One region of the Pantoea sp. At-9b genome, then DNA from elsewhere that is predicted to be linked to it. Evidence: predicted binding sites of a transcription regulator. Region 1 holds the regulator's gene; the other holds the start of a gene.
The links. Region 1 encodes PhoB, which activates phosphate uptake and scavenging genes when phosphate is short. Its sites were predicted from a motif close to CTGTCATAAAACTGNCNNAT; they were not measured.
Positions count from the first base shown of each region.

Region 1 (16,618 bases):
CGTAGCGGCGCGATTTATCGCGCGGTTTTTCACGGATTGGTGCGAGCTAACGGACGCGCGATAAATCGCGCCGTTACGCCTCTGGCTTATCTGAGCAAAATACAACCATTAAGATTTCGTTAGCTATTCGTCAGTGACTTCTGAGGATTTTCTATATTTCCCGTCAGGCGTTCGGATTCGTTTAACCTCGGGTTAACCTGTCAGCGTCAATCATCCCTTGATTCATTATTTTTTACCCTTGTTTTTCGGCGACAAGGAGTCGCCGATTTATTTTTCGCCATTTGCATCAGGTAATTAAAAATCAACGGGCGGTATTATGACCAATTCGGATAGTTTCCGTTATCGCGCGGATATTGATGGTTTGCGCGCTGTCGCTATTCTGTCGGTGGTGCTGTTCCATTCCGGTGTCAACTTTCTGCCGGGTGGCTTTATCGGTGTTGATCTCTTTTTTGTTATTTCCGGCTTTTTAATCGGTGGCATTATTAGCCGGGAAATCGCCGCAGGGCGCTTCTCCTTTTATCAATTCTATTTACGCCGTATTCGTCGTATCGCGCCTGCCCTGTTTTTCATGATGGCGATTCTGTTGCTGCTCGGCTATATCCTGCTGTCCCCCCTCGAATTCAGCCAACTGGCAAAATACAGCGTTGCGGTGTTTATCTCCGTGCCCAATATGCTGCTGATGAAAAGCGGCGACTACTTCAGTAGCGATGCCGATTTAAATCCGCTGCTGATGACCTGGTCCCTCGGGATTGAAGAACAGTTCTACGTGGTGTTGCCGTTTATCTTGCTGCTGGCCGCGCGCTTTAAGCGTTCGATGGCTGGCGTGATTTTCGTCATCAGCATCGCCTCGCTGGTCGCCTGCCTGTGGCTGACCCCGAGGGACAGCACCCATGCCTTCTACCTGCTGCCAACCCGCGCGTGGGAACTGGGGGCGGGTGTGCTGCTGGCGCTGTGGCAACCACAGCCGCTGGAAGGACGCGCCGCCAACCTGTGTAATCTGCTGGGCTGGCTGTTGATTATCGCCAGCGCCATGCTCCTGACCCGCGATGATGACTTTCCAGGCTGGCTGGCGATCCTGCCGGTGGCAGCCGGTTGTCTGATGATCGGTGCGCGTGGCCGCCTGAACCGGCTGCTGCTGGAAAACCGCGTGATGCGCTTTATCGGCACCGTCTCCTACTCCTGGTATTTGTGGCACTGGCCGCTACTCAGTCTGGCGCGCATCTTCAGCGATCATCCGTTAACCGCGTGGCAGGGCCTGATGATCAGCGCCCTTGCCTTGCTGATTGCCTGGCTGTCATGGCGCTTTGTTGAACAACCTTTTCGCCATCCGCAACGTGGCACTCGCCTGGTGATCCCGGTTTACTGCGCCTCGTCGCTGTTGGCTGCCGGTGCCATGGTGGTGCTTTGGCAGACCGGCGGGATGAAATCTCGCGTCAGTGAGCTGGTGGTCAACGGCGAATCCTGGAAGATTTCGGCACAGCGCAATCCCTGCCTGCTGGATTACGGCGCGAATTTCCCGTCGCTTGATGCGCAATGCCATCCGGCTACGGACCAGCCCGGTATCGCGTTAATCGGTGACAGCCACGCTGCGGCGTTACGCGCCACGGTGGCCGCCTATGCCTTGCGCCAACACAAACCTTTATTCCAGCTGACTAAAGCCTCATGCCCGTTCCTGATTGGCGTGACGCGGGTGGTCAATCAGGTACCAACCCATGCGCAACAATGCGTCGATTTTAATCGCGAGGTACTGAAAATGGTGCTGAGTGACAAAATTGATGAAGTGGTGATCAGTGCCTACTGGGCCTCTGGCATGAGTATCCTGCCCAAGGCTGGCTTTCGCGAGCTGGCGCATCCAGATAAAAGCAATCTGGAGGCGTTGAAATTCGGTATGGATAACGTGATTGCCGAGCTGCGGAAGGCGGGGAAAAAAGTCACCATCATTGAAGACGCCCCGTCGCTGGATATCGATCCGTTGCGGTACAGCAACAATCGCAACATCCCGATTCGCCGCGAATTGAGTGACTGGCTGGGGCGCTGGGATACGCCACCGTTACCGACGGCACGCACCAAATTGTTCCAGTACCCGGAAGCCGCCGTGGATGAACTGTTGCAGAGTTATCAGACATCAGGTGTACGGGTGCTGTCTCTGCGTGACAAGCTTTGTAATGACAATGGTTGCATGTTTGCCAATGGTGGCTTGCCACTGTATTACGACAACAACCACCTTAGCCCTTATGGTGGCGAGATAGCGTTAGGTAAGAACTGGTGATTATTCGCAAGTTATTGTAGCGGCGCAATTTATCGCGCAATGCCCTCAGGGGACAAAAAAACAACAGCGCGATAAATCGCGCCGCTACAAACATTTGTGACCGTTACTTGTTACGCTTCACCAGCGGCCAGGCCAGCAGCAGCAATACAATCCACGCCAATCCAACGTACAGCGACACGCGCGTATCCGGGAAGTAACCGATCAAGGCGATGATAAAGGCCAGGAACAACACCCCCACCCATGCCGTGGCACTGCCACCCGGCAGCGCAAATTGCAGCTTCCCGGCTTCCTGCCGACCAATTTTGCGGCGGAAGGCGATCTGCGACAGCAAAATCATGATCCACACCCACACCGTGGCGAAGGTTGCCAGCGAGGCAATCACCAGGAACACTTTTTCCGGCATCAGGTAGTTGAGGTATACCGCGACCAACATCGCCACCATCATCACCAACACCGTCACCCACGGAATACCGCGCTCCGACACCTTCATAAACATCTTCGGTGCATGGCCCTGCTGCGCCATACCGTGCAGCATACGGCCCACCCCAAATACGTCGCTGTTGATGGCTGACAAAGAGGCCGTCAGCACCACGAAGTTGAGGATCGAAGCGGCTGCGGCAATACCGAGATGCTGGAAGGTCAGGACAAAGGGACTGCCTGCGGTACCCACCTGGTTCCACGGGTAGATCGACATAATCACAAACAACGTACCGACGTAGAACACCAGGATGCGCCACGGTACGGAATTAATCGCACGCGGGATAGATTGACTCGGGTCTTTCGCTTCACCGGCAGTGATACCGATAATCTCGATCCCACCGTAAGCAAACATCACCATCTGCAAGGAGAGCAACATGCCGACCACGCCATGCGCAAAGAATCCGCCATTGGTCCACAGGTTATGGATACCGGTTGGCTGACCGCCATTGCCGATACCCCAGAAAATCATGCCGAAACCGGCGATGATCATGATGATGATGGTGGCAACTTTAAAGAAGGAGAACCAGAACTCCACCTCACCAAACACCTTCACGCTCATCAGGTTGATGGCACCGATAATCAGCACCACACTCAGCACCCAAATCCAGTGCGGCACCTCGGGGAACCAGACGCCCATGTAGATACCAAACGCGGTCACATCAGCGATGGCGACGATCAGAATTTCAAAGCAGTAAGTCCAGCCGGTGATATAACCTGCCAACGGGCCAAGATAATCCTGCGCATAACGTGAAAAAGAGCTGGCCTGCGGGTTGTTAACCGACATTTCGCCCAGCGCACGCATGATGATATACGCCACCGCCCCGCCAATGATGTACGCCAGCAGCACACTGGGACCGGCCATTTTGATGGCATCCGCCGAGCCATAAAACAACCCGGTGCCAATCGCCGAACCCAGTGCCATAAAACGAATGTGGCGCGTGCTCAGTCCACGTTTGAGCTTATTGGTTTCTTGCATAACAACAGTACCTTGCAAATGAAAAAACCACGGGCAGGCCCGTGGTCGAAATTAACAGCAATGTCGCTTACTGGTGAACGGCGACTTGTTCGCGCCCTTTCACGCGATCCACCACCGCGGCAATCAGCAGCATCACCAGCGACGGCGGCAACCAGGAGAGTCCCTGATCGGCCAGCGGCAGGTGCTGACTGAACAGCGGCAGCGCGTCTTTAAAGCTGGTCGTTTTGATGGCGTCAACAATACCGAACAGCAGGCTCACCAGCATCGCCGGGGCGATAATGCGGCTGCTCTTGTTCCACCAGTTCAGGGTGAAACTCAACACCACCAGCACGATGCAAGGCGGATAAATTGCCGTCAGCACCGGAATGGAAATCTGAATCAGATGGCTCAGACCAAGGTTTGACACCACCATCGAGAACAGACCGAGGATAAAGACCAGGGCTTTATACGACAACGGCAGGTATTGCGCAAAAAATTCTGCACAGGCGCAGGTCAGGCCAACGGCCGTCACCATACAGGCGACAAAGATCAGTGCCGCAAGGAAGAAGCTGCCCATACCACCGAAAGTTTGCTGCACATAAGCATGCAGAATTGCCGCACCGTTGGCGTTCTGATCAACAATCGCGCCACTGTCTGAACCCAGTTTGAACAGGCACAGGTAAACCAGCGTCAGACCCACACCGGCAATGATACCGGCCAGCATGGTGTAACGGGTCAGCAGGCCGGAATCTTCCACACCGCGCGAACGCGCCGCGTTGACGATAACGATACCGAACACCAGCGCACCCAGCGTATCCATGGTCAGATAGCCGTTAACAAACCCGCTGGAGAAGGCGGCACGCTGATAATCTGCCGTTGCCGGCGACAAGCCACCGGCTGGCCACAGCAGCGCGGCGACACCCAGCACTGTCAGGGCAACAATTTTCAGCGGAGCCAGGAAGTGGCCCACGGTATCCAGCAATTTGCCCGGATAGAGGGAAATCACGATCACCAGCGAGAAGTAGATCAGGCTGTAGATAAACAGCGGCAGCGCGCCATCACCGGTCAGCGGGGCGATCCCCACTTCAAATGATACCGTCGCGGTACGCGGCGTAGCGAACAGCGGGCCAACGGCGAGGTAACACACGGTCGCCAGCAGCAAACCGGCTGCTTTACCAATCGGCGAGCTGAGGGCATCGATGCCGCCGCCAACACGCGCCAGCGCGATAACGGTCATCACCGGCAGACCCACGGCAGTGATCAGGAAGCCAATGGCGGCCACCCAGACGTGTTCGCCAGACTGAATACCCACCATCGGCGGGAAAATGATGTTTCCTGCGCCAACAAACAGGGCAAACGTCATAAAGCCCAGCGCAAGTATATCCTTCGGGGTTAAACGATATGTCATAAACTTCTGTACTGCCTGTAGCTGATGTTGCGGTGAAAGTTGAGTTTGTGTTGCTCCCTGACCGCGCCAAAACAACGACTTATACGGCAACGCCAGTGCGTTATGCTCGTCGTAGGGTTAAAGCGCAGGTGATTTAAACTGCTTTTCTTCTGTTCACAGAGGGAAGAATCGACAACGGCGCGTAGTAAAACGTTTATAGCGGAGAAAGGCAATACGGGATCGGAAAACCAGAAGGATATAGCACTAAACAGATAAAAAGCAGTGAATCAATATAGATAAGGTCGAAAACACATCAGATGATTTGCTTAAACTTTCCACAGCGCAGGAGATATCCGCGCATCACGTGGCTTTCAGATGCACAAAAGGCGCGATTTACGCGCCTGTTTGCACAACTTTACAGCATCACCACACCTGATTGGCGATGTCGACCACCAGCCGGATTTTCTGCCACTGCTGATCTTCACTCAGGCTGTTGCCCTCTTCGGTTGAAGCAAAGCCGCACTGCGGGCTGAGGCAAATCTGATCGAGGCTGACGAACTGCGCCGCTTCCTGCAAACGCGCTTTCACCTGAGCCGGATCTTCCAGCTCACCGGTTTTGGTGGTGATCAGGCCCAGCACCACCTGCTGATGGCCCGGCTTAATAAAGCGCAATGGCTCAAAACCACCGGAACGCTCGTTGTCATATTCGAGGAAGAAGGCATCAATATTCACGCCGCCAAACAGGACCTCAGCCACCGGCTCGTAGCCGCCTTCTGAGATCCAGGTGGAGCGAAAGTTACCGCGACACACGTGCAGACCGACGGTCAGATCCGCCGGTTTACCTTCCAGCGCGGTATTCAGCACCTGAGCGTAGATACGCGCCAGTTCCTGTGGATCTTCACCACGTTCGCGGATCTGCTGCTGCTGATCGGCAGAACACAGATAGGCCCAAACGGTATCGTCCAGTTGCAGGTAACGGCAGCCTGCCGCGTAAAACGCCTGGATGGCATCTTTCCAGGTCTGTGCCAGATCGGCGAAATACGCTTTCAGATCCGGGTACACGGTGGCATCAATCACTTTGCGGCCGCCACGGAAATGCAACACGCTCGGGCTGGGAATGGTCATCTTCGGCACCGCGTCGCCGGCGATGCTTTGCAGGAAGCGGAAATGCTCCAGCATCGGGTGGTTCGGGTTGAACGCCACTTTGCCGGTCACTTTCACGCCACGTGCTTTGGTCTGCACGCCATTGAACTGAATACCCTGATCCGCTTCATAACGCTCAACGCCGATCAGGCCATCAAAGAAGTCGAAATGCCACCAGGCGCGACGAAATTCACCATCGGTGACCACGTGCAAGCCGTTGGCACGTTGTTGCTCCACCACATGACGAATGGCCTCATCTTCGACCTGACGCAGCGCGGCAGCATCAATTTCACCTTTAGCAAACTGCTCACGCGCCTGCTTAATCGCAGCGGGACGCAGAAAACTGCCGACGGTATCGGCACGGAACGGGGCGGTTACTCGTTGCATGATCACTCCTGGCTAAAGCCGTAAACGCATGGTTGCGTCAGGTAATAATTTCACCTGGTTATTTTTAGCCATCTGGATGGCTATATGGCTAAGGAGAGTGACATGCTGAACGGTTTTGGGCAAACGAAGAAAATTCAGGTGACATGAAGAAAATTCATGTTGCGATGCACGTTCTTCAATTTTCCTCAATGGCGGCGCGCGCCTGCGCCATCTGGCTGTCAGACAGCGGCAGATAACCCGCCTCACTGACCCGACGCTGCCCCTGAGGCGACAACACCTGATGCAAAAATGCCGAGACCAGCGGCGGCAACGGTTTGCCAGGCGCTTTGTTGATGTAGAGATAAAGCGGACGCGACCACGGATAACGGCCGCTACGAATGGATTCCGCATCCGGCATCACGCTTTCGCCATTGTGGGTAACCACCGGCAGCGTCTTCACCCCACTGAGATGAAAGCCGAAACTGGCGTAACCAATGCTGTTGGGCGTGGCCGCTACCGCCTGCACCACCGCCGCCGAACCGGGGAACTCCGCCACATCGGCACGGAAGTCGCCCTTGCACAGCACCTGCTGCTTAAAGAACCCCCAGGTGCCGGACGCGGAGTTACGTCCGTAACGTTGGATACTGCGCGTGGCCCAGTGCGGATCGGTCAGGCCGACATCGCCCCAGCGCTGCGGCACCTGATGCGCACCACACAGGCGCGTCACTGAAAACAGCGCATCCAGTTGCTGTGGCGCAATTTGCGTCAGTGGATTGTCCTGATTGACCACCACCACCAGCGCATCCATCGCCACTGGTACCGCCAACGGCGGATAGCCATAGCGGGCAATAAACAACTGGCGCTCATCCACCTGCATCGGGCGGCTCATCGGGCCAAGCTGGGCTGCCCCGGCAGCCAGCGCGGTAGGCGCGGTTGACGATCCCGCCGCCTGCACCTGCACGTTCACGCCCGGTGACTGACGGCTGAAATCCTCACCCCACAAGGTCATCAGATACCCCAGCGTATCAGAACCGACACTGCTCAGATTGCCCGCCAGCATGGTTTGTTGCCCCTGCGCCAGCACAGAGAACGACAGCAAAATGAACAGCAGCAACGATTTCATGCAGGGATTCCGCGTAGCGGCGCGATTTATCGCGCAGGTTTTTGAGCGATTTATCGCGCAGTTTTTGATGTTCTAACTGAAGGGCGCGCGATAAATCACGCCGCTACCGAATGTGCTTTGACTGAGCGACAGCAGAACGCTTATTGCGCCACATTCTCCCGTATCTGGCTGGCGACAATCAACCGTGGCGGCAGGATAAAGCTGAAGCAGGTCTCCTGATGCGGCACGCTGGTGATATCAAGGCGTGCGTTGTGATGCCCAAGCGCATGCTTAACAATCGCCAACCCGAGACCGCTGCCACCGGTGGCGCGCGAACGTGCTTTATCCACCCGGTAGAAACGTTCGGTCAGCCGTGGCAGATGTTCAGGGCTAATCCCCGGCCCGTTATCGCACACCTTAAACTCGGCCCCCTGCTTATTACGCAGCCAGCTGATATCAATCCTTGTGCCTTCCGGCGTATGGTTGACGGCGTTATACACCAGGTTCGAGATGGCACTGCGCAACTGCTCATCATTGCCCAGCACTTTGAGATGCGGATCGGTATGGAAATGGATTTCATGACGCCCCTGACTGAGGGTTTCCGCTTCACGCTGCAACAGCAACAGCATGGTGGGCACGTCTACCGTCTCTTTCATGTCGAGGGCCGGAGCCGCTTCAATGCGCGACAGCGTCAGCAGCTGTTTCACCAGGCTGTCCATACGGCGCGTTTGCTCCGTCATGGTCTGTAACGCTTTGCTGCGTGAACGTTCATTCATCACCGAGTCGTTCATCATCTCCAGATAGCCCTGCAACACCGTCAGCGGAGTACGCAGCTCATGACTGACGTTAGCAAAGAAGTTGCGGCGCGCCCCTTCCAGCTGGTGCATTTGCGTCACATCACGTGCCACCATCAGCCACTGCCCTTCGCTGTAAGGCATCACGCGGAACTCCATATGGTGTTGATTATTCAACACCAGCGTCAGCGGTTTGTTGAAATCGCGTTGGCGAATGTAGCGGGAGAATTCAGGGTAACGCAGCAGGTTGAGGATGTTCTGCCCATTGTCTTCCGGCCAGCGCAGGCCAAGATGCTGCTGCGCCAGACCGTTACACCAGAAAATGATGCCCTCTTCGGTGGTGAGCACCACCGCATCCGGCAGCGATTCCGCACCACTACGGAAGCGTTTGATCAGATTGCCCAGTTCGCGGCGGCGGCGGCGATTACGCAGCTGCATTTGATACAGCCCGTAAAACAGCGGCTCCCAGCTGGCACGTCCGCCGGGTGGCGTCATGGAACGGTCTACCCACAACCAGTGGGACAAGCGCATCAGGTTACGGAAATGCCACAACAATAACCCCAGCACGGTGATCAACAGCAGCCAGGGGAGATAGCCAAATACCAGACCGAGAATCAGTGCCGGTAGACAGACCAGCACCAGTTCGGTCAATAATCTCTTCCAGGAGAGTCGTTCCAGCACGGTAAAGACTCCGTTCAGTAGCGGGCAGAGAAACGATACCCTGTTCCGCGCACGGTTTGTACCATGCGATCGTGGCCGGAGACCTCCAGCGCTTTACGTAAACGACGGATATGCACATCGACGGTGCGATCTTCGACATACACATTGGTGCCCCAGACGTGGTTCAACAGCTGTTCACGGCTGTAAACGCGTTCCGGGTGGGTCATAAAGAAGTGCAGTAACTTGTACTCCGTCGGCCCCATCTCCAGCGGCGTGGTTTCTGACATCACGCGATGCGACGACGGGTCGAGGCTCAGCCCCTGCATCTCAATCACCTCTTCCACCGCCATCGGTGAAATACGGCGCATCACCGCTTTGATACGCGCCATCAACTCTTTCGGTGAGAAAGGTTTGGTAATGTAATCATCCGCGCCCACTTCGAGACCGCGAACACGATCTTCTTCTTCGCCGCGTGCAGTCAACATCATCACGGGAATATCACGCGTCATGGCTTCACGTTTCAGATGCTTAATAAACTGGATACCGCTGCCACCAGGTAACATCCAGTCCAGCAAAATCAAATCAGGCCAGGGTTCGATCAGCTTCCCCACTGCGCTGTCATAGTCTTCCGCCTCAATCGGCTGGTAATCGTTCTGTTCCAGCACGAAACATAACATTTCACGGATGGGAGCTTCGTCTTCCACAACCAAAATGCGCTTAGCCATTATTACTCCTGCTGATATGACGGCTGTCACTGGGATTTGCGGCGTCATTATGCGTCAGTTTTATGACACTTTTATGAAAAACGCACCCCTGAATATTTAGTTAAAAAACAGAAATGTGACAGCCATGCGGCGAATTTTTTTCTTTCGCGATGAAGCCGTTATAATTGCCCATCGCGTCAACCGGCAGGGAGCATCCATGCGCATCATTCATACGGCGGACTGGCATCTGGGCCAGTTCTTTTACAGCAAAAGTCGCGCAGCTGAACATCAGGCGTTTCTCGACTGGCTGCGTCAGCAAATTGAACAACATCAGGTGGATGCGCTGATTATCGCCGGTGACCTGTTCGACACCGGCTCGCCACCCAGCTATGCCCGTGAAATGTTCAACCGCTTTGTGGTGGCGTTACAGGCCAGCCAGTGCCAGTTGATTGTGCTGGCCGGCAACCATGATTCGGTGGCGACATTAAATGAATCTCGCGAGTTGCTCGCCTGCCTCAATACTCAGGTGATCACCAGCGCGACGCCACAAGGCGAGCAACAGGTGTTGACCCTGAAACAGCGCGACGGTACGCCAGGCGCGCTGCTGTGCGCCATTCCTTACCTGCGTCCGCGCGATATTCTGCGCAGCCAGGCTGGACAGTCCGGTCGGGAGAAACAACAGTCGTTGCTGGAAGCCATCGAACAGCATTATCAGCACTGCTTTGCCGCCGCCGAGGCGCAACGCGCGGCACTCGGAGGCCAACTGCCGATTATCGCCACGGGCCATCTCACCACTGTCGGCGTCACCAAAAGCGACTCGGTGCGTGATATCTACATCGGTACGCTCGACGCCTTCCCGGCGCAGGCGTTTCCCGCCGCCGACTATATCGCCCTTGGCCATATTCACCGTGCGCAGCGCATTGCTGACAGCGACCATATTCGCTACAGCGGTTCGCCCATCCCGCTCAGCTTTGATGAACTGGGCCGTGATAAAAGCGTGTTTCTGCTCGATTTCAGCACCGGTCTGGATGCGGTGACGCCGCTGACGATCCCGCTGTTCCAGCCAATGCAGATGCTGAAAGGCTCGCTGGCTGCTATCGAACAACAACTGGCCGCGTTCCAAGATAACGCCGCATCGCTGCCAGCGTGGCTGGATATTGAAATCACCACCCAGGAACATCTCAGCGATTTGCAGCGCCGCGTGGAGCAACTGACGGAAAATTTACCGGTCGAGGTACTGCTGGTACGCCGTAGCCGTGAGCAACGCAGCCGCAGCCTGGCACGACTGGATAACGAAACCCTGAGCGAATTGCAGGTTGAGGAGGTGTTTGCGCGTCGCCTGGCGCAGGAAGACGATCTGGATGACGAACAGGCGGCCCGGCTCACCGAGCTGTTTCGTACCACCCTTGCCGCGCTGGAGAACCCTGCTGCATGAAAATCCTGACGCTGCGCTTTAAAAACCTCAACGCCCTGCGTGGGGAATGGTTTATCGATTTCCGCCGCGAACCCTTTGCCAGTAACGGCCTGTTTGCCATCACCGGCGCAACCGGTGCCGGAAAAACCACCCTGCTCGATGCTATTTGCCTGGCGCTGTATCACCAGACGCCACGCCTTGGCGTGCTGTCGCAATCCCAGAACGAACTGATCACCCGCGATACCGCCGAATGTCTGGCGGAAGTGGAGTTTGAGATCAAAGGCGAGGCATGGCGCGCCTTCTGGAGCCAGAACCGCGCCCGTGGTCAGGCCGATGGAAAATTACAGGCACCGCGCGTCGAGCTGGCGCGCTGTGCCGATAACCAAATCGTCGCCGATAAAGTGGGCGACAAACTGAAGTTGATCGAAACCTTATCCGGTCTCGATTTCGCCCGCTTTACGCGTTCGATGATGCTGTCACAGGGGCAATTTGCTGCCTTTCTGAATGCCAAACCGGGCGAGCGCGCCGAATTGCTGGAAGAACTGACCGGCACCGAAATTTACGGCCAAATCTCGATGCAGATTTTTGAGCGCTACAAAAACGCTCGCGCCGAACTCGATACGCTACGCGCCCGCGCCGGGGGCATGTCGCTGCTGGATGAGGCGCATCGGACAGCACTGACCAGCCAACTGGAGCAACTCAATGCTGCCGAAACCACGCTGAATCAGCAGCTGACTACCGCCCAACAGCAGCAGCAGTGGCTGAGTCAGTCACATCAACTGGCTGAGGAGCAACAACAAGCACAACAGGCATTGCAGGCGGCGGAAAACGCCTGGCAACAAGCCGACCCCGAGCGCCAACGGCTGGCCCGCGCCGAACCCGCAGAAAAATTGCGCGCTAAACTGCAACAGCGCACCCAGTTGCAACAGGAAAACATCGCCCTGACGCAGCAGTACCAACAGGTGCAGGCGCAACAGCAGCAGGCGATCGCCGCGCAACAACAGGGCGAAACCCGTTATCAGGCAGCGCAACAGGCGCGTGAACAGGCACAGCACGCACAGCAGCAACTGGAAACGCTGCTGACGGAGCAGGTCATCCCACTCGATCAGCAACTCACTGCCCTGCAACACCAGCTCAGCGATCAGCAGCGCGAGGTAACCGCCCAACAGCAGGTGGTGCAGCAAAGCCGTACTGCGCTCAATCAGCAACAACAGGAGAGTGAACGCTTACAACAGCTGTGGGATGAGCAGCAGCAATGGCGCAGCCGTGAGGCCAGCGTCGCCAGTTGGGGTGAGCACCTGACACGCTGGCAGTCCGACATTACCCGGCTGGATGAGCGTGAGCAAACCGTTGCCCAGTTGCGCCACCAGCAACAGCAGCAACAACAGCAGCTTGACCAGCTCCAGCACGCCCTCACCGCCCGTCAGCAGGCAGCGCAGCCGCTGGCAGAGCAGGAGACGCGGGATATCAGTCAGGTGCGGGAGGCGTTGGCACAACATCAGGCACAGCGTGCATCGCGCCAACAGCTGACCCTGTTGGCCGCGCAGTGGCACGCACTCCAACCACAGCAGCAGCAACGCCAGCAGAAACTGCATGCGTTAACTCAGCAGTATCAGGCGGAAGAACAGGTTTTACAGGCGCTGCGCGAGGAGTGGAAGCGCGAGAATCAGGCGATGCTTGATGTGCAGACCATCTGTGACCAGGAGCGTACTATCGCTCAACTGGCCGATGAACGCGCCCGCTTGCAGCCCAATCACCCTTGCCCGTTGTGTGGTTCCTGTCAGCATCCGGCCATTGAGCAATATCGCCAACTGGAACCTGGCGAGAATCAACAGCGTCTTGCGGCACTGCAAACCCGTGTTGCTCAGCTCAAAGAATCCGGCACGGCTAAAGGTGAACAGCAGCGCCTGTCATTGCTGCAACAGCAGGCGTTGCAGCAGGAGCTCAAGGATATCGGGCAACAACTCACTACGCTGACTGAGCAATGGCAACAGTTGACCGGTGAGCTGGCGCTCACCTTCGCAGTGGAGCAGCAGGACGATGTTATCCGCTGGCAACAACAGCAGGATCAGCAGGAGAACCAGCTACAAGCATGGCTGGAGCATCTGCAACAGCAGCAACTGGCGCAGCAGCAGATTAGCAGCGTACAGCAGGCGTTGGACGATCTCCGCCAGCGCAGTGAAACGGAATACGCGGCGTGGCAGCAATTAAGTCAGCAGTTGGCACAGCAACTGGCACAACATCAGCTTACCCTGCCCGCCCGTGAGGCGCGTGAAAGCTGGCTAAACACGCTACAACTGCGCTGGCAGAAATGGCAAGAGAGTGAGCGGTTACTCACCAACCTGCAACCGCAGCTGGCGAAAGCCGACAGCGAACGCCATAACCAGCAGCAGAATCTTGCGCGTGAACAGCAACGGCTGGATGCACTGCAACAAACGCTCAGCGCGCTACAGCTGCAAAACGCCGAACAACACCAGCGTCGCCAGCAACTGTTCGGCGATCGCCAGGTGCAGGCCGAGCGCCAGGCGCATCAGGCCGCGCTACAGGCAGGTGAACAGGAACTGGCGCAGCAATTACAGGCCTGGCAGCAGGCACAAAGCGCCGTGCACAGCCTGAGCGGCCAGCGCGCGCAACTCGAACAGCAGCAACTGACGCAAGCCGCCCGTCTGGAGGCGGCGGAAACCGACCTGCGCAGCGCCTTGCAGCACAGTGATTTTGCCGACGAGGCTGCACTTCGCGCCGCGCTGCTGGATGTGGCAGAGGTTGATCAGCTGCGTCAACGTTTACAGGCGCTGGAACAGCAGCGACAACAACAAACCGCGCTGAGCCAGCAACTGGTGCAACGATTGAGCGCCCATCAGCAACAGCGTCCGGCAGCACTGAGCGACGAACTGGCGGCAGACATCGGCACCCGACTGGAAAACCTGCGCATGGCGCTGCGCGACAATGCGCGCCAGCAAGGTGAAGCACAGCAGCAGTTGTCCAGCGATGCCAGATTGCGTGAGCAGCAGCAATCGCTGTTGACGCAAATCAGCAGCCATGAAGCGGAACTGACGCAATGGAGCCAGCTCAACGAGTTAATCGGCTCAGCTAAAGGCGATAAATTCCGCCGTTTCGCCCAGGGGTTAACCCTTGATCACCTGGTATGGCTGGCTAACCGTCAGCTCGATCGCCTGCATGGCCGTTATCTGTTGCAGCGTCGTGCCACGGATGAACTGGAACTGGATGTGGTGGATACCTGGCAGGCCGATGCCACCCGCGACACCCGCACGCTATCCGGCGGCGAGAGTTTTCTGGTCAGCCTGGCATTGGCGCTGGCGTTATCCGACCTTGTCAGCCACAAAACCCGCCTCGAATCGCTGTTCCTTGATGAAGGCTTTGGCACGCTGGATGCCGAGACACTCGACACCGCGCTGGATGCGCTCGATGCATTGAATGCCAGCGGCAAAACCATTGGCGTGATTAGCCATGTGGAAGCGATGAAGGAACGTATCCCGGTGCAGATTAAGGTGCGTAAGATGAACGGTTTGGGCTACAGCAAGCTGGAGTTGCCATAGCAGCGCGATGAATCGCGTCGCTACGGATATGGGAAGGGTGCGACGGTGCCGCACCCTTTTCATTACTTAATGCGTGACTGACAACGGACGACGCGGACCTGCCAACAGGCCGCCATCTTCGTTTTGCGCCAGCAGACGCACGCTGGTTACACCGGCAACCGTGTGCGCTTTATCGGTGACGTTATTGGCGATCTGTTTCACCGCCGCCGACACCAGGATACCGATGATACCCCCGCTATTGTTGTTACCATTTTCGCCATCATTGGCAGTGGCACTGCCTTCCCACAGCTGCTTACCGGTGCGCAGATCCACCAGGCGTGCCGAGGCGCTCACCATCGTGTTGCTGTCGACCACTAAATAGCGCGTACCGTAATCGGTAATCGAAATGTAGAGCGCGCTGTCAGCGTGGAAAATATCGTGCAGACGTTTGGTGCTGACTGCCTGAACGTCATGGCCGTTGGTCAAACCGTTCTGCTGGAACGTCTCTTCCACCACCGCCACCGGGAACACGTAGTAACCCGCTTCCGCTAACGGCTGCGTCACCAGCGAGGTAAAGCTGTGGGCCGCATTGACATCCGGTGCTTTGTTATCCGCAGGCAGCACCAGAATCGAGGCGGGCTTGCTGGCACGGAACGCACTGTAATCATACGGTTTTTTATGCGGCGCACAGCCGGTCAGCAGCAGCGCGGTCAGCACGGCGAAACCTGCAATCAGTTTTTTCACTGGGTTGCTCCTTGTTTTTTACTCATCAGAAAATCCATATACGGTGCTGATTCCGGGAACAGTTGCTTTTCTGCCGCAAACTGGCTGAATGCTTTGTCGGTTTGGCCGGTCTGGGCGTAGAGCAGACCCAACTGGGCATGCAGACCTGGTGCCACGGGTTTATTTACCGAACGGGCTTTTTCGATATCCAGATTCAGCGCATCAATCTGCTGGACCGGATCTTTGTCTTTTTGGTAGTAGCTATAAATCTGCTGCTGGTAATCACCCCAGTAGTAGAGTGGCTCCGGCCCTTTCGGCGCACAGCCCGCCAGCACACCCGCCGCGATCAGCGCGGCGCTCAGTTGCATCAATTTCATCGGGAATATCCTTATTTCGCCGGACGCCAGGCGCCGCTGGTAATGCCGTCAACCAGGTGATCGACCGCTTCACGGATCGCCAGATCCATCACTTTGCCATTCAGGGTTGAGTCGTAGCTGGTGGTGCCGCCAAAACCAATCACTTCACGCGCTGAAAGCTGGTATTCACCCGCGCCCTGCGCGCTGTACACCACTTCAGAGGTGGTGACGTCCACCACGTTAAGGTTGACCTTGGCGTAAGCGACCTGCGTTTTGCCACGTCCGAGGATGCCCCACAGCTGCTGGTCGCCCACTTCTTTACGACCAAACTCGGTGATATCACCGGTGACGATGTAGTTGGCACCTTTGATATTTTGCTGGCTGTGCTTGAAGTTGGCTTCCTGTTGCAGCTCTTTCAGGTTGGTACGCTCCAATACGTTAAAGCGCCCGGTTTGCTGCAAGTGGGTGACCAGAATGGTTTTCGACTGATTACCCAAACGATCTACACCGTCAGAGAAAATACCGTTCATATAAGACGAGCGGTTGTCGAACTGACCCACCGCAATCGGGCTACGTACCCCCTGGTACGCCGGTTGACTGGCGGCCCGCACCTGCGGGGCTTCAATGGCGCGCGAAGACTCAGTGGCACAGCCACTCAGCAGCGCCGCCGATAACAAGGAAAGTGCCGCGAGGGCATATTTTTTTTGCATTTCAGATCCATGAATAAAA
Region 1 covers NC_014837.1:1,024,417-1,041,034, reverse strand. The annotation lists gene PAT9B_RS04625 (histidine-type phosphatase) at 1-5, shown strand, start outside; gene PAT9B_RS04620 (acyltransferase family protein) at 317-2,269, shown strand; gene proY (proline-specific permease ProY) at 2,373-3,725, opposite strand; gene brnQ (branched-chain amino acid transport system II carrier protein) at 3,793-5,112, opposite strand; gene PAT9B_RS04605 (cobalamin-independent methionine synthase II family protein) at 5,515-6,621, opposite strand; gene PAT9B_RS04600 (PstS family phosphate ABC transporter substrate-binding protein) at 6,797-7,723, opposite strand; gene phoR (phosphate regulon sensor histidine kinase PhoR) at 7,864-9,177, opposite strand; gene phoB (phosphate response regulator transcription factor PhoB) at 9,192-9,881, opposite strand; gene sbcD (exonuclease subunit SbcD) at 10,078-11,295, shown strand; gene PAT9B_RS04580 (SbcC/MukB-like Walker B domain-containing protein) at 11,292-14,831, shown strand; gene PAT9B_RS04575 (DUF799 domain-containing protein) at 14,898-15,554, opposite strand; gene PAT9B_RS04570 (DUF4810 domain-containing protein) at 15,551-15,910, opposite strand; gene PAT9B_RS04565 (CsgG/HfaB family protein) at 15,922-16,599, opposite strand.

Region 2 (16,618 bases), 1.0 Mb from region 1:
TGCTTGACTCAAATGAGTAAAGGCAGTCTTATACGACACGCGACATACCCCGTTTGGGGCAGGAGAGTTCAGCACCATGTCAGTGTCTCTTTACAGTGTGAAATTGGCCCGAACCGTGCTGCTTATTCAGCTGGTGACTTTTGTCGTAATCGGTGCGTTGTTTAGCCTGAAAGATGTCATCTGGGGTGCCTCCGCCATCGCTGGTGGAGTGGCGGCCTGGCTGCCGAATGTGTTGTTTATGTTTTTAGCCTGGCGCCTGCAGGGGCAAACACCGGCCAAAGGGCGTGTAGCCTGGAGCTTTGCCTTCGGTGAAGTGTTAAAGGTGTTCGCCACCATTATTTTTCTCATTGTGGCGTTGGGTGTGTTTGGAGCGGTCTTCTGGCCTCTCGCAATCACCTGGTTATCGGTGCTGGTGGTGCAGATCGTCGCACCGGCTGTAATTAACAACAAAGGGTAAGAGGCATCATGGCTGCAGGAGAAATCTCTACTCCGCAAGAATACATAGGTCACCACCTGAATAACCTTCAGCTGGACCTGCGTACTTTCGAGTTAGTGAATCCGCACGACGCTCCCGCGACGTTCTGGGTATTAAATATCGATTCCATGTTTTTCTCTCTGGTGCTGGGACTGATCTTCCTGGTGTTGTTCCGTAAAGTGGCAAAAAGCGCCACCAGCGGTGTGCCAGGGAAATTACAAGCGGCTATCGAACTGGTTGTCGGTTTCGTTGATAACAACGTGCGCGACATGTACCACGGTAAAAGCAAACTTATCGCCCCGCTGGCTCTGACGATTTTCGTCTGGGTCTTCCTGATGAACTTCATGGATCTGCTGCCTATCGACCTGCTGCCGTTTATCGGTGAGCACTATTTAGGCCTGCCGGCGCTGCGCGTCGTGCCGTCTGCGGACGTGAACATCACGCTGTCTATGGCGTTGGGCGTATTTATTTTGATTCTGTTCTACAGCATCAAAATGAAAGGTGTAGGTGGCTTCGCCAAAGAGCTGACGCTGCAGCCTTTTAATCACCCGATCTTCATCCCCATCAACCTGATTCTTGAAGGTGTTAGCCTGCTGTCCAAACCGGTTTCACTCGGTCTGCGACTGTTCGGCAACATGTATGCGGGTGAGCTGATCTTTATCCTGATTGCCGGTCTGCTGCCGTGGTGGTCGCAGTGGGTGTTAAATGTGCCGTGGGCCATTTTCCACATCCTGATTATTTCGCTGCAGGCTTTCATTTTCATGGTCCTCACGATCGTCTATCTGTCGATGGCATCTGAAGAACATTGATTTTTTATCTCAACTACTTAGCTTTTAACTGAAACAAACTGGAGACTGTCATGGAAAACCTGAATATGGATCTGCTGTACATGGCTGCCGCTGTGATGATGGGCCTGGCGGCAATCGGTGCTGCGATCGGTATCGGCATCCTCGGAGGTAAATTCCTGGAAGGCGCAGCGCGTCAGCCGGATCTGATTCCTCTGCTGCGCACGCAGTTCTTTGTTGTAATGGGTCTGGTGGATGCTATCCCGATGATCGCTGTTGGTCTGGGTCTCTACGTGATGTTTGCTGTCGCCTAAAGCCTGTAGCCTTGTTTCTCACGGCACACGGTGTGGTGAGAAACGGATTCTGCCGCTTATCATTGATAACGGCAGAGCAAGTTAACTTAATAAGAGGCATTGTGCTGTGAACATTAATGCAACAATCCTCGGCCAGGCCATCGCGTTCATCCTGTTTGTCGCGTTCTGCATGAAGTACGTATGGCCGCCGATTATGGCTGCCATCGAAAAGCGTCAGAAAGAAATTGCTGACGGCCTTGCTTCTGCTGAGCGCGCGAAGAAAGATTTGGATCTCGCGCAGGCCAATGCGACCGACCAGCTGAAAAAAGCCAAAGAAGAAGCCCAGGTCATTATCGAGCAGGCGAACAAACGCCGTGCACAGATTCTGGACGAAGCGAAAACTGAAGCCGAAACTGAACGTAACCGCATCGTGGCGCAAGCGCAGGCAGAAATCGAAGCCGAGCGTTCACGTGCCCGTGAAGAGCTGCGTAAGCAAGTCGCGTTGCTGGCATTAGCTGGCGCCGAGAAGATCATCGAACGTTCCGTGGATGAAGCTGCTAACAGCGACATCGTTGATAAACTGGTCGCTGAACTGTAAGGAGGGAGGGGCTGATGTCTGAACTGATTACTGTAGCTCGCCCCTACGCCAAAGCAGCTTTTGACTTTGCTGTTGAGCATCAAAGTATTGAACGCTGGCAAAATATGCTGGCGTTTGCCGCAGAAGTGGCTGGCAACGAACAGATGGCAGATCTCCTTGCTGGTGCATTAGCACCGGAAGCTTTATCTGCTTCTTTCATCGCAGTCTGTGGTGATCAACTGGATGAATACGCCCAGAACCTGATTAAGGTGATGGCGGAAAACGGACGTTTGACAGCGCTTCCGGCTGTACTGGAACAGTTCATTCAACTGCGTGACGCGCACGAAGCGACGGCCGAAGTTGATGTGATTTCTGCCAGTACGCTGAGTGACAGCCAGCTGACCAAAATCAGCGCCGCGATGGAAAAACGTCTGTCACGCAAAGTTAAGCTGAATTGCAAAATTGATAAGTCTGTAATGGCAGGCGTGGTCATCCGTGCGGGTGATCTGGTGATTGATGGCAGCGTGCGCGGCCGTCTTGAGCGTCTGGCAGACGTCTTGCAGTCTTAAGGGGACTGGAGCATATGCAACTGAATTCCACCGAAATCAGCGAACTGATCAAGCAGCGCATTGCTCAGTTCAATGTCGTGAGCGAAGCTCACAATGAAGGTACTATTGTTTCTGTAAGTGACGGTATCATCCGCGTACACGGCCTGGCCGATGTGATGCAGGGTGAAATGATTGCCCTGCCGGGCAACCGTTACGCTATCGCCCTGAACCTCGAGCGTGACTCTGTAGGTGCAGTGGTGATGGGTCCTTACGCTGACCTCGCCGAAGGCATGAAGGTTAAGTGTACTGGCCGTATTCTGGAAGTGCCGGTTGGTCGTGGCCTGCTGGGTCGTGTTGTTAACACCCTGGGTGCTCCGATCGATGGTAAAGGCGCAATCGACAACGACGGCTTCTCGCCGGTTGAAGTGATTGCACCGGGCGTTATCGACCGTCAGTCTGTTGATGAGCCGGTTCAAACCGGTTACAAATCTGTCGATGCGATGATTCCAATCGGCCGTGGCCAGCGTGAGCTGATCATCGGTGACCGTCAGACCGGTAAAACCGCGATGGCGATCGACGCCATCATCAACCAGCGTGACTCAGGCATCAAATGCGTGTACGTCGCGATCGGTCAGAAAGCCTCTACCATCTCTAACGTGGTACGTAAGCTGGAAGAACACGGCGCGCTGGCTAACACCATCGTGGTTGTTGCTTCGGCTTCTGAATCTGCTGCACTGCAATACCTGGCACCGTATGCCGGTTGCGCAATGGGTGAGTACTTCCGTGACCGCGGTGAAGATGCACTGATCGTGTACGATGACCTGTCCAAGCAGGCTGTTGCTTACCGTCAGATTTCTCTGCTGCTGCGTCGTCCGCCGGGTCGTGAAGCGTTCCCTGGCGACGTGTTCTACCTCCACTCGCGTCTGCTGGAGCGTGCATCACGCGTAACCGCTGACTACGTTGAGCGTTTCACCAACGGTGAAGTGAAAGGTAAGACCGGCTCACTGACTGCACTGCCGATTATCGAAACTCAGGCGGGTGACGTTTCTGCGTTCGTTCCGACCAACGTGATTTCAATCACCGATGGTCAGATCTTCCTGGAATCTAACCTGTTCAACTCCGGTATTCGTCCGGCAGTTAACCCGGGTATCTCCGTATCCCGTGTGGGTGGTGCTGCTCAGACCAAGATCATCAAGAAACTGTCTGGTGGTATCCGTACCGCACTGGCACAGTATCGTGAACTGGCTGCGTTCTCTCAGTTCGCATCCGATCTGGATGACGCGACCCGTAAACAGCTGAGCCACGGTCAGAAAGTGACCGAGCTGCTGAAACAGAAACAGTATGCGCCGATGTCCGTTGCGCAGCAGGGTCTGGTGCTGTTTGCTGCTGAGCGCGGCTTCCTGAACGATGTCGAGCTGGCAAAAATTGGTAGCTTCGAAGCAGCGCTGCTGGCGTTTGCTGACCGCGACCACGCCGAGCTGATGGCTGAAATCAATCAGGCGGGTAACTACAACAACGAAATCGAAGAGAAGCTGAAAGGCCTCCTCGAAACGTTTAAAGCAACCCAGTCCTGGTAATGTCTGGCGGCTTGTCTGAAAAGGCAGGCCGCAAGGCTTTGAGGAGAAGCTAATGGCCGGCGCAAAAGAGATACGTACCAAGATCGGAAGCGTGAAAAACACGCAGAAGATCACCAAAGCGATGGAAATGGTCGCCGCCTCCAAGATGCGTAAAACGCAGGAACGCATGGCGGCCAGCCGTCCGTATGCAGATACCATGCGCAAAGTGATTGGTCACCTTGCGTTAGGCAATCTGGAATACAAGCACCCTTACCTGGATGAGCGCGACGTTAAGCGCGTCGGCTACCTGGTCGTTTCGACTGACCGCGGGCTTTGTGGTGGTTTGAACATTAACCTGTTCAAAAAAGTGCTGGCAGAAATGAAAGCCTGGACCGATAAAGGCGTACAGAGCGATCTGGCGATTATCGGCTCAAAAGGGCTTGGTTTCTTCGGCTCTGTGGGTGGCAACATCGTGGCACAGGTCACAGGCATGGGTGATAAGCCTTCACTGTCTGAACTGATCGGTCCGGTAAAAGTGATGTTGCAGGCTTATGATGAAGGCCGCATCGACAAGCTGTATGTCGTCAGCAACAAATTTAATAACACCATGTCTCAGACTCCGACCATTACCCAACTGCTGCCGTTACCGCCAGCGGAAGGTGAAGAAGAGATGAAGGCGAAGACCTGGGATTACCTGTACGAACCCGATCCGAAGGCGCTGCTGGATACCCTGCTGCGTCGTTATGTCGAATCGCAGGTTTATCAGGGTGTGGTGGAAAACCTGGCCAGTGAGCAGGCCGCACGTATGGTAGCGATGAAAGCCGCAACCGATAACGGCGGAAATCTGATCAAAGAGCTGCAGTTGGTTTACAACAAAGCTCGTCAGGCCAGCATCACCCAGGAACTTACCGAGATCGTCTCGGGAGCCTCCGCGGTTTAACCAGGTTTGGAATTAGGTAGAGGATTCAAGATGGCAGCTGGAAAGATTGTCCAGATTATCGGCGCCGTAGTTGACGTCGAATTCCCTCAGGATGCCGTACCGCAAGTGTACAGCGCTCTTGAGGTTAAGAATGGTGATGCTCGTCTGGTGCTGGAAGTTCAGCAGCAGCTGGGTGGTGGCGTGGTGCGTACCATCGCCATGGGTACTTCTGACGGCCTGAAGCGCGGTCTGGAAGTAGCCGACCTGAAAAAACCGATCCAGGTACCGGTTGGTAAAGCAACCCTCGGCCGTATCATGAACGTGCTGGGTGAGCCGATCGACATGAAAGGCGACCTGAAAGAAGAAGATGGCAGCGTACCAGAGGTTTCCTCTATTCACCGCGCAGCACCTTCTTATGAAGATCAGTCTAACTCGCAGGAGCTGCTGGAAACCGGCATCAAGGTTATCGACCTGATGTGTCCGTTCGCGAAGGGCGGTAAAGTCGGTCTGTTCGGTGGTGCGGGTGTAGGTAAAACCGTAAACATGATGGAGCTGATCCGTAACATCGCGGCTGAGCACTCAGGTTACTCGGTATTTGCCGGTGTGGGTGAGCGTACTCGTGAGGGTAACGACTTCTACCACGAAATGACTGACTCCAACGTTATCGACAAAGTAGCGCTGGTGTATGGCCAGATGAACGAGCCGCCGGGTAACCGTCTGCGCGTAGCACTGACCGGCCTGACCATGGCGGAAAAATTCCGTGATGAAGGTCGTGACGTTCTGCTGTTCATCGACAACATCTATCGTTACACCCTGGCCGGTACAGAAGTATCTGCACTGCTGGGTCGTATGCCTTCAGCGGTAGGTTATCAGCCGACGCTGGCAGAAGAGATGGGTGTGTTGCAGGAACGTATTACCTCAACTAAGACCGGTTCAATCACCTCCGTACAGGCCGTTTACGTCCCTGCGGATGACTTGACTGACCCGTCTCCGGCGACCACCTTCGCCCACCTGGACTCAACTGTTACTCTGAGCCGTCAGATCGCCTCTCTGGGTATCTACCCGGCCGTTGACCCGCTGGATTCCACCAGCCGTCAGCTGGACCCGCTGATCGTGGGTCAGGAGCACTATGATGTTGCGCGTGGCGTGCAGTCTCTGCTGCAGCGTTACCAGGAACTGAAAGACATCATCGCCATCCTCGGTATGGACGAGCTGTCTGAAGACGACAAACTGCTGGTGGCACGTGCGCGTAAGATTCAGCGCTTCCTGTCTCAGCCGTTCTTCGTTGCTGAAGTCTTCACCGGTTCTCCAGGTAAGTACGTAACGCTGAAAGACACCATCCGTGGCTTCAAAGGCATCATGGAAGGCGAATTCGACCATCTGCCAGAGCAGGCTTTCTACATGGTTGGCGCGATCGACGAAGCCGTGGAAAAAGCGAAGAAACTGTAATAACGGTTTCCCGGGAGGAATGATATGGCTATGACTTATCACCTGGATGTTGTCAGCGCGGAGCAACAAATGTTCTCCGGCCTGGTGCAGAAAATCCAGGTGTCAGGTAGCGAAGGTGAGCTGGGGATTTACCCTGGTCACGCCCCGCTCCTGACTGCCATTAAGCCTGGTATGATTCGCATCGTTAAACAGCACGGCGAAGAGGAGTATATCTACCTCTCTGGCGGCGTGCTGGAAGTACAGCCGGGCAGCACCACCGTTCTGGCCGACACCGCGATTCGTGGTGAAGACCTGGACGAGGCGCGCGCGCTGGAAGCGAAACGTAAAGCAGAAGAACACATGAGCAGCAGCCACGGCGACGTGGACTATGCTCAGGCTTCTGCCGAACTGGCGAAAGCTATCGCGAAACTGCGTGTTATCGAGCTGACCAAAAAAGCGATGTAATCAGGCTTTATGCGTCACGAAGTGCCAGCCCATTGGGCTGGCATTTTTTTTGCCTGCTGTTCCGGAAAAAATAAAAACAACGCGATAAATCGCGTCGCTACGGCGTCGCGATATTTTGCACCTGGCGTAGCGGTGCAATTTATTGCGCACTGCCTTTCATCATCCTCTAATTTCGATCCGAGAAAAATGTAGTAATCTCAGAGGTAAACCTTAAACTTTCGAAAGCTAAAACTGAGCAGGATAGTTATGTCTACTAGTGCGATGAGTGTGGTGATTCTTGCTGCTGGCAAGGGCACCCGTATGTATTCGGATCTCCCCAAAGTTCTGCACACCCTGGCTGGAAAACCCATGGTTCAGCATGTGATTGACGCCGCCACCGGGCTGGGTGCACAGCAAATCCATCTGGTTTACGGCCACGGCGGCGATCAACTCAAAGCTCTGCTTTCCGGCAACACCCTGAATTGGGTGCTACAGGCGCAACAGCTTGGTACTGGGCATGCGATGCAGCAGGCCGCGCCTTATTTTGCAGATGACGAAGACATTGTGATGTTATACGGCGATGTGCCGTTGATCTCGCTGGAGACGTTACAACGCCTGCGCGCGGCCAAACCGGCTGGCGGCATCGGCCTGCTTACCGTGGTGCTGGATAATCCGACCGGCTATGGCCGCATCGTGCGTGAAAATGACACCATCACCGGTATCGTGGAACAAAAAGATGCGACGCCAGAGCAGCTGAAGATTCAGGAAATCAACACCGGCATCCTGATTGCCAATGGCGGCGATCTCAAACGCTGGCTGTCGCAGTTGAACAATAACAACGCGCAGGGCGAGTTCTACATTACTGACATTATTGCCATGGCTCATCAGGAAGGGCGTCTGGTTCAGGCAGTGCATCCGGCACGTATCAGTGAAACCGATGGTGTCAACAACCGCCTGCAACTGGCTGCGCTGGAGCGCGCGTACCAGGCGGAACAGGCCGAGAAACTGTTGCTGGCAGGTGTGATGCTGCGTGATCCGGCACGTTTCGATCTGCGTGGCACGCTGAAACATGGCCGCGATGTGGAAATCGATACCAATGTCATTATCGAAGGCAACGTTACCTTGGGCGATCGGGTGAAAATCGCGGCGGGTTGCATCATCAAAAACAGCGTGATCGCTGACGATTGTGAAATCAGCGCGTATTCGGTGATCGAAGATGCCAGTCTGGCTGCGGCCTGCACCGTTGGCCCCTTTGCTCGTCTGCGCCCCGGCAGTGAACTGGGGGAGAAGGCGCACGTTGGCAACTTTGTGGAAATGAAAAAAGCCACCCTCGGTAAGGGATCTAAAGCCGGTCACCTCTCGTATCTTGGCGACGCTGAGATTGGTGACGATGTGAATATCGGCGCGGGCACCATCACCTGTAATTACGATGGGGCGAACAAATCCAAAACCATCATTGGTGACAACGTGTTTGTCGGTTCCGATACTCAGCTGGTGGCCCCGGTCACTGTCGCCAGTGGCGCAACTATCGCCGCAGGCACCACGGTAATGAAAGACGTTCCCGCCGCCGTTCTGGTCTACAACCGTAAAGAACAGAACCAGAAAGCAGGCTGGCTGCGCCCGGAAAAGAAAAAGTAATTTTTAAGGGCCGACAAAGATCGGCCTGTTAGCAGTAACTATAACTACATCCCCACTCTCTACAAGGCTCGGGGAACCGGCACTGCCGGATATCAGGTCAGATGACAACGCAATGGCCGAAAGCCATGAAGTCAGGAAACTATTATGTGTGGAATTGTTGGTGCAGTAGCACAGCGCGACATTGCAGAGATTCTGCTGGAAGGTCTGCGTCGTCTTGAGTATCGCGGTTACGATTCGGCGGGTTTGGCCGTCGTTGATCGTCAGGGCCATGTGACGCGTCTGCGCCGCCTCGGCAAAGTGCAAAAACTGGCAGAAGCGGCGGAACAGCAGCCGTTGATTGGTGGCACTGGTATCGCGCATACCCGTTGGGCTACCCACGGTGAACCCTCAGAAGCCAATGCGCATCCGCATATCTCTGAGCACATCATCATTGTGCATAACGGCATCATTGAGAACCATGAGCCGTTGCGCGCACAGCTGATTGAGCGTGGCTACACGTTCGCGTCAGAAACAGACACCGAAGTGGTGGCTCATCTGGTGCACTGGGAACAGAAGCAAGGGGGTTCGCTGCGTGAAGTGGTGCTGCGCGTAATCCCGCAACTGCGTGGTGCCTATGGCATGGTGATCATGGACAGCCGCGATCCCTCACTGCTGGTGGCCGCCCGTTCCGGCAGCCCGTTGGTGGTCGGTCGTGGCGTCGGCGAAAACTTTATTGCCTCCGACCAGCTGGCACTGCTGCCGGTGACACGTCGCTTCATCTATTTGGAAGAGGGCGATATCGCCGAGATTACCCGCCGCGAAGTGACCATTGTCGATCGTAGTGGTACGCCGGTAAATCGCGCCGAGATTGAATCTAACGTCCAGTACGATGCCGGTGACAAAGGTATTTATCGTCACTACATGCAGAAAGAGATTTATGAACAGCCGATGGCGATCAAAAACACCTTAACCGGTCGTTTCAGCCACGGTGAGGTGGATCTTAGCGAGCTTGGTCCACAGGCGGAAACCTTGTTGAGCAAGGTTGAGCATATCCAGATTATCGCCTGCGGCACCTCATACAACTCCGGCATGGTATCGCGCTACTGGTTCGAGTCGCTGGCCAACATTCCCTGCGATGTCGAAATTGCCTCTGAATTTCGCTACCGCAAATCGGCGGTGCGTAAAAATAGCCTGCTGATCACTCTGTCACAGTCCGGTGAAACCGCCGATACGCTGGCGGCGCTGCGTCTGTCGAAAGAACTGGGTTACCTCGGCTCACTGGCCATCTGTAACGTCGCCGGTTCATCACTGGTACGCGAATCTGATTTGTCGCTGATGACCAAAGCGGGCACCGAGATCGGCGTGGCCTCCACCAAAGCCTTTACCACGCAGCTCACGGTGTTACTGATGCTGGTGGCAAAACTGGGCCGTCTGCACGGCATGTCTGCCGACACGGAACACGAGATTGTGCATGCCTTACAGGCGCTGCCGAGCCGTATTGAGCAGATGCTGGCGCAGGATAAAGTGATCGAAAACTTGGCTGAAGGTTTCTCTGACAAGCATCATGCGTTGTTCCTTGGCCGTGGCGATCAGTATCCGATTGCGATGGAAGGGGCGCTGAAGCTGAAGGAGATCTCCTATATCCACGCTGAAGCCTATGCGGCGGGTGAGCTGAAACATGGCCCGCTGGCGCTGATTGATGCCGATATGCCGGTTATCGTGGTCGCGCCCAATAACGAATTGCTGGAGAAGCTGAAATCCAACATTGAAGAGGTGCGTGCACGCGGCGGTTTGCTGTATGTGTTTGCCGATCAGGATGCTGGATTTAGTGACAGTGATGGTATGAAGATTATCTCCCTGCCGCATGTGGAAGACGTGATCGCGCCTATCTTCTATACCGTGCCGCTGCAACTTCTTTCCTATCACGTGGCGTTGATTAAAGGCACCGATGTCGATCAACCGCGTAATCTGGCGAAATCAGTTACTGTTGAATAATCAGTAAGAAAGGCGGGGCTGCAATGGCCCCGCTTCATTTTTAAACGATGTCATAAAACTGTCATATTTCGTACATTTGACTGTCATCAAACTGTCCTATTTTCCCTCCAGCAGCAATCAATGACTCTTACTAAAATGGCATAGAGCCTGATTTTTTTAACTCCCCTGGAGGGAACATGACACTGATGCGTAGCACCGTAGCCCGAATCCTCGCCGCCACCTTCGCAGTAAGCGCGGTCTCTGCTTTTGCAGCAACCGATCTGACTGGCGCAGGCGGGACATTCCCGGCACCGGTTTATGCCAAGTGGGCAGCAGAATACCAGCAAGCCACCGGTAGCAAAGTAAACTATCAGGGTATTGGTTCTTCGGGCGGCGTGAAGCAAATCATCGCCAAAACCGTCGATTTCGGTGCGTCAGATGCGCCGATGAAAGATGAAGATCTGCAAAAAAATGGCCTGTTCCAGTTCCCGACCGTGATCGGTGGTGTGGTACTGGCGGTTAACATCCCTGGCGTGAAGTCTGGTCAGCTGACCCTCGACGGTAAAACCGTTGGTGACATTTACCTGGGCAACATCAAAAAGTGGAACGATCCGGCGATCACTAAGCTGAACCCGGGCGTTAAACTGCCAGACACCAACATCAACGTGGTACGCCGCGCTGACGGTTCCGGTACTTCTTTCGTCTTCACCAGCTACCTGTCTAAGGTGAACGAAGAGTGGAACAGCAAAATTGGTAAAGGCAACACCGTAAACTGGCCGACCGGTCTGGGCGGTAAAGGTAACGACGGCGTGGCAGCATTTGTCCAGCGTCTGCCGGGTTCAATTGGCTACGTTGAGTATGCGTATGCTAAGCAGAACAACCTGACCTACACCAAACTGCACGATGCAGACGGTAAATCTGTCGCGCCGAGCGAAGCCAGCTTTGCTAACGCGGCGAAAGGCGCGAACTGGAGCGAATCTTTTGCCCAGGACCTGACCTTCCAGAAAGGCAACGATGCATGGCCGATCACCTCTACCACCTTCATTCTGGTCTACAAAGATCAGGCGAATGCTGAGAAAGGTAGCGAAGTGCTGAAGTTCTTCGACTGGGCGTACAAAAATGGCGGTAAAACAGCGACCAGCCTGGATTATGCTGCGCTGCCAGATAGCGTAACGTCACAGATTCGCGACGCCTGGAAAGCCAACATCAAAGATACTTCCGGCAAAGCGCTGTACAAGTAAGTGAATGACCTGGCTGGCGAATACGCTGGCCACCCAATGGGCGGCATCACTGCCGCCCTGACTTCTCCTGAGAACAGAGACTTCTATGGCTGCCACTAAGCCGACGTTTAAAGCCCCTGGCAAACAAGGTGACATGATCTTCGGCGCGCTGGTAAAACTGGCTGCGCTGATTGTGTTATTGCTGCTGGGTGGCATCATCGTCTCCCTGATTTTCTCCTCCTGGCCCAGCATCCAGAAATTTGGTTTCTCGTTCCTGTGGACCAAAACCTGGGATGCGCCTAACGAACAATTTGGTGCGCTGGTGCCGATTTACGGCACTGTCGTGACCTCGCTGATTGCGTTGATCATCGCCGTCCCGGTGAGCTTCGGTATCGCTCTGTTCCTGACCGAACTGGCTCCCGGTTGGTTGCGTCGCCCGCTTGGCACCGCGATCGAGCTGCTGGCAGCGATCCCCAGCATCGTATATGGCATGTGGGGCCTGTTTATCTTCGCGCCGCTGTTTGCCGAATATTTTCAGACGCCGGTTGGCGACATCATGTCGAATATCCCGATTGTGGGTGCGCTGTTCTCTGGCCCGGCTTTTGGTATCGGCATCCTGGCGGCGGGCGTTATCCTGGCCATCATGATCATCCCGTACATCGCATCGGTGATGCGTGATGTGTTCGAACAGACCCCGGTGATGATGAAAGAGTCGGCCTACGGCATTGGCTGTACCACCTGGGAAGTGATCTGGCGCATCGTGTTGCCCTTCACCAAAAACGGTGTGATCGGCGGCGTAATGCTCGGTCTGGGTCGTGCCTTGGGTGAAACCATGGCGGTGACCTTTATCATCGGTAACACCTACCAGCTCGACAGCGCATCGCTGTTTATGCCAGGTAACAGCATCACCTCGGCACTGGCGAATGAATTTGCTGAGGCAGAATCCGGCGTCCATGTGGCAGCGTTGATGGAGCTGGGGCTGATTCTGTTTGTGATCACCTTTATCGTGCTGGCGATCTCCAAACTGATGATCCTGCGTTTGGCGAAGAGTGAAGGAGCCCGTTCATGACAACGATTGAATTGCAGGCGCGCGCCGAACTGGAAGCCTCACGCCGCAAAATGCAGGCATGGCGCAGCACCAAAAATAAAATCGCCCTGACCATGTCGTTGCTGACGATGGCGTTTGGCCTGTTCTGGCTGGTCTGGATCCTGTTAACCACCATTACGCGCGGTATTGATGGCCTCTCCTGGTCGCTGTTTACCGAATCCACCCCGCCACCCAATACGGCAGGCGGTGGTTTAGCCAACGCCCTGGCGGGCAGTGGTCTGCTGATTTTCTGGTCAACCTTCTTTGGTACGCCGCTGGGTATCATGGCGGGGATTTACCTTGCCGAATATGGCCGCAAACATTGGCTGGCGGAAGTGATCCGTTTTATCAACGATATCCTGCTGTCGGCACCGTCAATTGTGGTGGGGCTGTTCGTTTACACCATTGTGGTGGCGCAGATGCAACACTTCTCCGGTTGGGCAGGTGTGGTGGCACTGGCGTTGTTGCAGATTCCTATCGTGATCCGCACCACTGAGAATATGCTGCGTCTGGTGCCCGATAGCATGCGTGAAGCGGCTTATGCGCTGGGGACGCCGAAATGGAAGATGATTTCAGCGATCACCCTGAAGGCCTCAGTCTCCGGCATTATTACCGGTGTGCTGCTGGCGATTGCGCGTATTGCCGGTGAAACGGCACCGCTGCTGTTTACTGCGCTGTCGAACCAGTTCTGGAGCACCGACATGATGCAGCCGATCGCTAACCTGCCGGTTACCATCTTTAAATTTGCCATGAGTCCGTTTGCGGAATGGCAGAGCCTGGCGTGGGCGGGTGTGCTGATCATCACTCTGTGCGTATTGCTGCTGAATATCCTGGCACGCGTGATTTTCGCTAAGAGCAAACACTAATTTCCCGGCGCGGCTGTGGCGGCGCGGTACATGAGAGACGAGCAATGAGTATGGCAACTTCTTCTGCCGGCAAAATTCAGGTGCGCAATCTGAACTTCCATTACGGGAAATTCCATGCGCTGAAAAACATCAATCTGGACATCGCAAAAAACCAGGTCACCGCATTTATCGGGCCATCCGGCTGCGGTAAATCGACCCTGCTGCGTACCTTCAACAAAATGTATTCACTCTATCCTGAGCAGCGTGCGGAAGGTGAAATTCTGTTGGATGGGGACAATATTCTGGCGTCAAACCAGGATATCGCCCTGCTGCGTGCCCGTGTGGGCATGGTGTTCCAGAAACCTACGCCGTTCCCGATGTCGATTTACGACAACATCGCGTTCGGTGTCCGTCTGTTTGAAAAGCTGTCACGTGCTGATATGGATGAGCGTGTGCAGTGGGCGCTGAGTAAAGCGGCGCTGTGGAATGAAACCAAAGACAAGCTGCATCAGAGTGGTTACAGTCTCTCCGGCGGTCAGCAGCAGCGTTTGTGCATCGCTCGCGGCATTGCGATTCGCCCGGAAGTGCTGTTGCTGGATGAGCCCTGCTCGGCGCTGGACCCCATCTCGACTGGCCGTATCGAAGAGTTGATCACCGAGCTGAAGCAGGATTACACCGTGGTGATTGTGACCCACAACATGCAACAGGCGGCGCGCTGTTCCGATCATACCGCCTTTATGTATCTGGGTGAGCTGATTGAATTCAGTGATACCGATACGCTGTTTACCAAGCCAGCGCAGAAGCAGACAGAAGACTACATTACCGGTCGTTACGGCTGATTTGACGGAGACGCACATGGATAATTTAAATCTGAACAAACATATCTCCGGTCAGTTCAACGCTGAGCTGGAACACATTCGCACTCAGGTGATGATCATGGGTGGCATGGTGGAGCAGCAGCTCACCGACGCCATTACCGCGATGCACAACCAGGATGGCGAGCTGGCGCAGCGTGTCATCGACGGCGACCAGAAGGTCAACATGATGGAAGTGGAGATTGATGAGGCCTGCGTGCGCATCATCGCCAAACGCCAGCCTACCGCCAGCGATTTACGTCTGGTGATGGCGATCATCAAGACCATCTCTGAGCTGGAACGTATTGGGGACGTGGCGGAAAAAATCAGTCGCACCGCACTGGAGAAATTTGGCCAGCAACATTTGCCGCTGCTGGTGAGCCTGGAATCCCTCGGCCACCATACGGTACAGATGCTGCATGACGTGCTGGATGCCTTTGCGCGTATGGATCTCAACGCGGCGATCGATATTTACCGTGAAGATAAGAAGGTGGATAAAGAGTACGAGGGCATTGTGCGTCAGTTAATGACCTACATGATGGAAGACCCGCGTACCATCCCCAGCGTGTTGACCGCGCTGTTCTGCGCCCGAGCCATTGAGCGTATCGGTGACCGTTGCCAGAACATCTGTGAGATCATTTTCTATTTTGTGAAGGGGCAGGATTTCCGTCACGTTGGCGGCGACAAGCTGGATGAGCTGTTGTCTGGCGACGATGGCAGCAACAAACCTTCCTGATAGCCAGATGGCTGCGGGTAAAACCCGCAGCCATCTCCATTTCTGATTGGTCTCAAGCCTTTCCGCTCTTTATACTTGGCGCACTTTTTACTGCAAGGTGCTGCTGCATGTCCCTCTCCCCACACAAGAAACAGAGCGTAACCCCGGCAAAAGCGATGCTGGCCGCCGTCAGTGGCTATGCGATGGATGGCTTCGATCTGCTGATCCTTGGTTTTATGTTACCGGCAATTAGCGTCTCACTGGCACTTGACCCCTCCCAGGCCGGTTCGCTGGTGACCTGGACGCTGATCGGTGCGGTGGTTGGTGGCATTGTTTTTGGTCACCTGAGTGACCGCTTTGGCCGTATCCGTATTCTCACCGTCACCATTCTGATGTTCTCGATTTTCACTGGCTTGTGCGCGGTGGCGCAGGGATATTGGGATCTGCTGGCGTATCGCACCCTTGCCGGGATGGGGCTGGGGGGCGAGTTTGGTATCGGCATGGCGCTGATAGCCGAAGCCTGGCCGCAGGAGAAGCGCAATCGCGCGTCGGCGTGGGTCGGTATTGGCTGGCAACTTGGGGTGCTGCTGGCGGCCTTTATCACCCCGCCGTTGCTGAGCGTGATTGGCTGGCGTGGGATGTTTCTGGTGGGGCTGCTGCCTGCGCTGGTGTCGTTTGTGATTCGTCGCAGCATGGGCGAGCCGGAAGGGTTTACCCACCATGTGGCGACCACGCCGCAGTTGTCGTTTGCGGCGCGTATTCGGCTGCTGTTTAGCGATCGCGCGACCAGCAAAGCCAGCCTCGGCATCTTCATTCTTTGTTCGGTGCAGAACTTTGGTTACTACGGCCTGATGATCTGGATGCCGAGTTATCTCTCCTCCAGCTTCGGTTTCAGCCTGACCAAATCTGGCCTGTGGACTGCCGTTACCGTGGTGGGCATGACGTTCGGCATCTGGCTGTTTGGTGTGCTGGCGGATCGCTTCGCACGCTGGAAAATCTTCCTGTTATATCAATTCGGTGCGGTCGTCATGGTGGTGATTTACGCTCAACTGCGCGATCCCACCGTGATGTTATTTACCGGTGCGCTGATGGGGATGTTTGTAAATGGCATGATTGGTGGCTATGGCGCGCTGATTTCCGACACCTTCCCAACCCAGGCACGCGCTACCGCGCAGAACGTATTGTTTAACCTCGGACGCGGCGTGGGTGGCTTTGGCCCGCTGGTCATTGGTTTACTGGCGACCAAAATTTCCTTTGCGGCGGCGATTACCCTGCTGGCGC
Region 2 covers NC_014837.1:4,343,350-4,359,967, forward strand. The annotation lists gene atpI (F0F1 ATP synthase subunit I) at 77-457, shown strand; gene atpB (F0F1 ATP synthase subunit A) at 466-1,284, shown strand; gene atpE (F0F1 ATP synthase subunit C) at 1,335-1,574, shown strand; gene atpF (F0F1 ATP synthase subunit B) at 1,681-2,151, shown strand; gene atpH (F0F1 ATP synthase subunit delta) at 2,166-2,699, shown strand; gene atpA (F0F1 ATP synthase subunit alpha) at 2,714-4,255, shown strand; gene atpG (F0F1 ATP synthase subunit gamma) at 4,308-5,174, shown strand; gene atpD (F0F1 ATP synthase subunit beta) at 5,205-6,602, shown strand; gene PAT9B_RS20115 (F0F1 ATP synthase subunit epsilon) at 6,627-7,046, shown strand; gene glmU (bifunctional UDP-N-acetylglucosamine diphosphorylase/glucosamine-1-phosphate N-acetyltransferase GlmU) at 7,293-8,663, shown strand; gene glmS (glutamine--fructose-6-phosphate transaminase (isomerizing)) at 8,808-10,637, shown strand; gene pstS (phosphate ABC transporter substrate-binding protein PstS) at 10,814-11,857, shown strand; gene pstC (phosphate ABC transporter permease PstC) at 11,943-12,905, shown strand; gene pstA (phosphate ABC transporter permease PstA) at 12,902-13,789, shown strand; gene pstB (phosphate ABC transporter ATP-binding protein PstB) at 13,834-14,607, shown strand; gene phoU (phosphate signaling complex protein PhoU) at 14,624-15,358, shown strand; gene PAT9B_RS20155 (MFS transporter) at 15,466-16,618, shown strand, end outside.
Region 2: pstS (phosphate ABC transporter substrate-binding protein PstS) is a predicted target of PhoB. The motif match lies at 10,685-10,704, and genes of this name have one in related genera.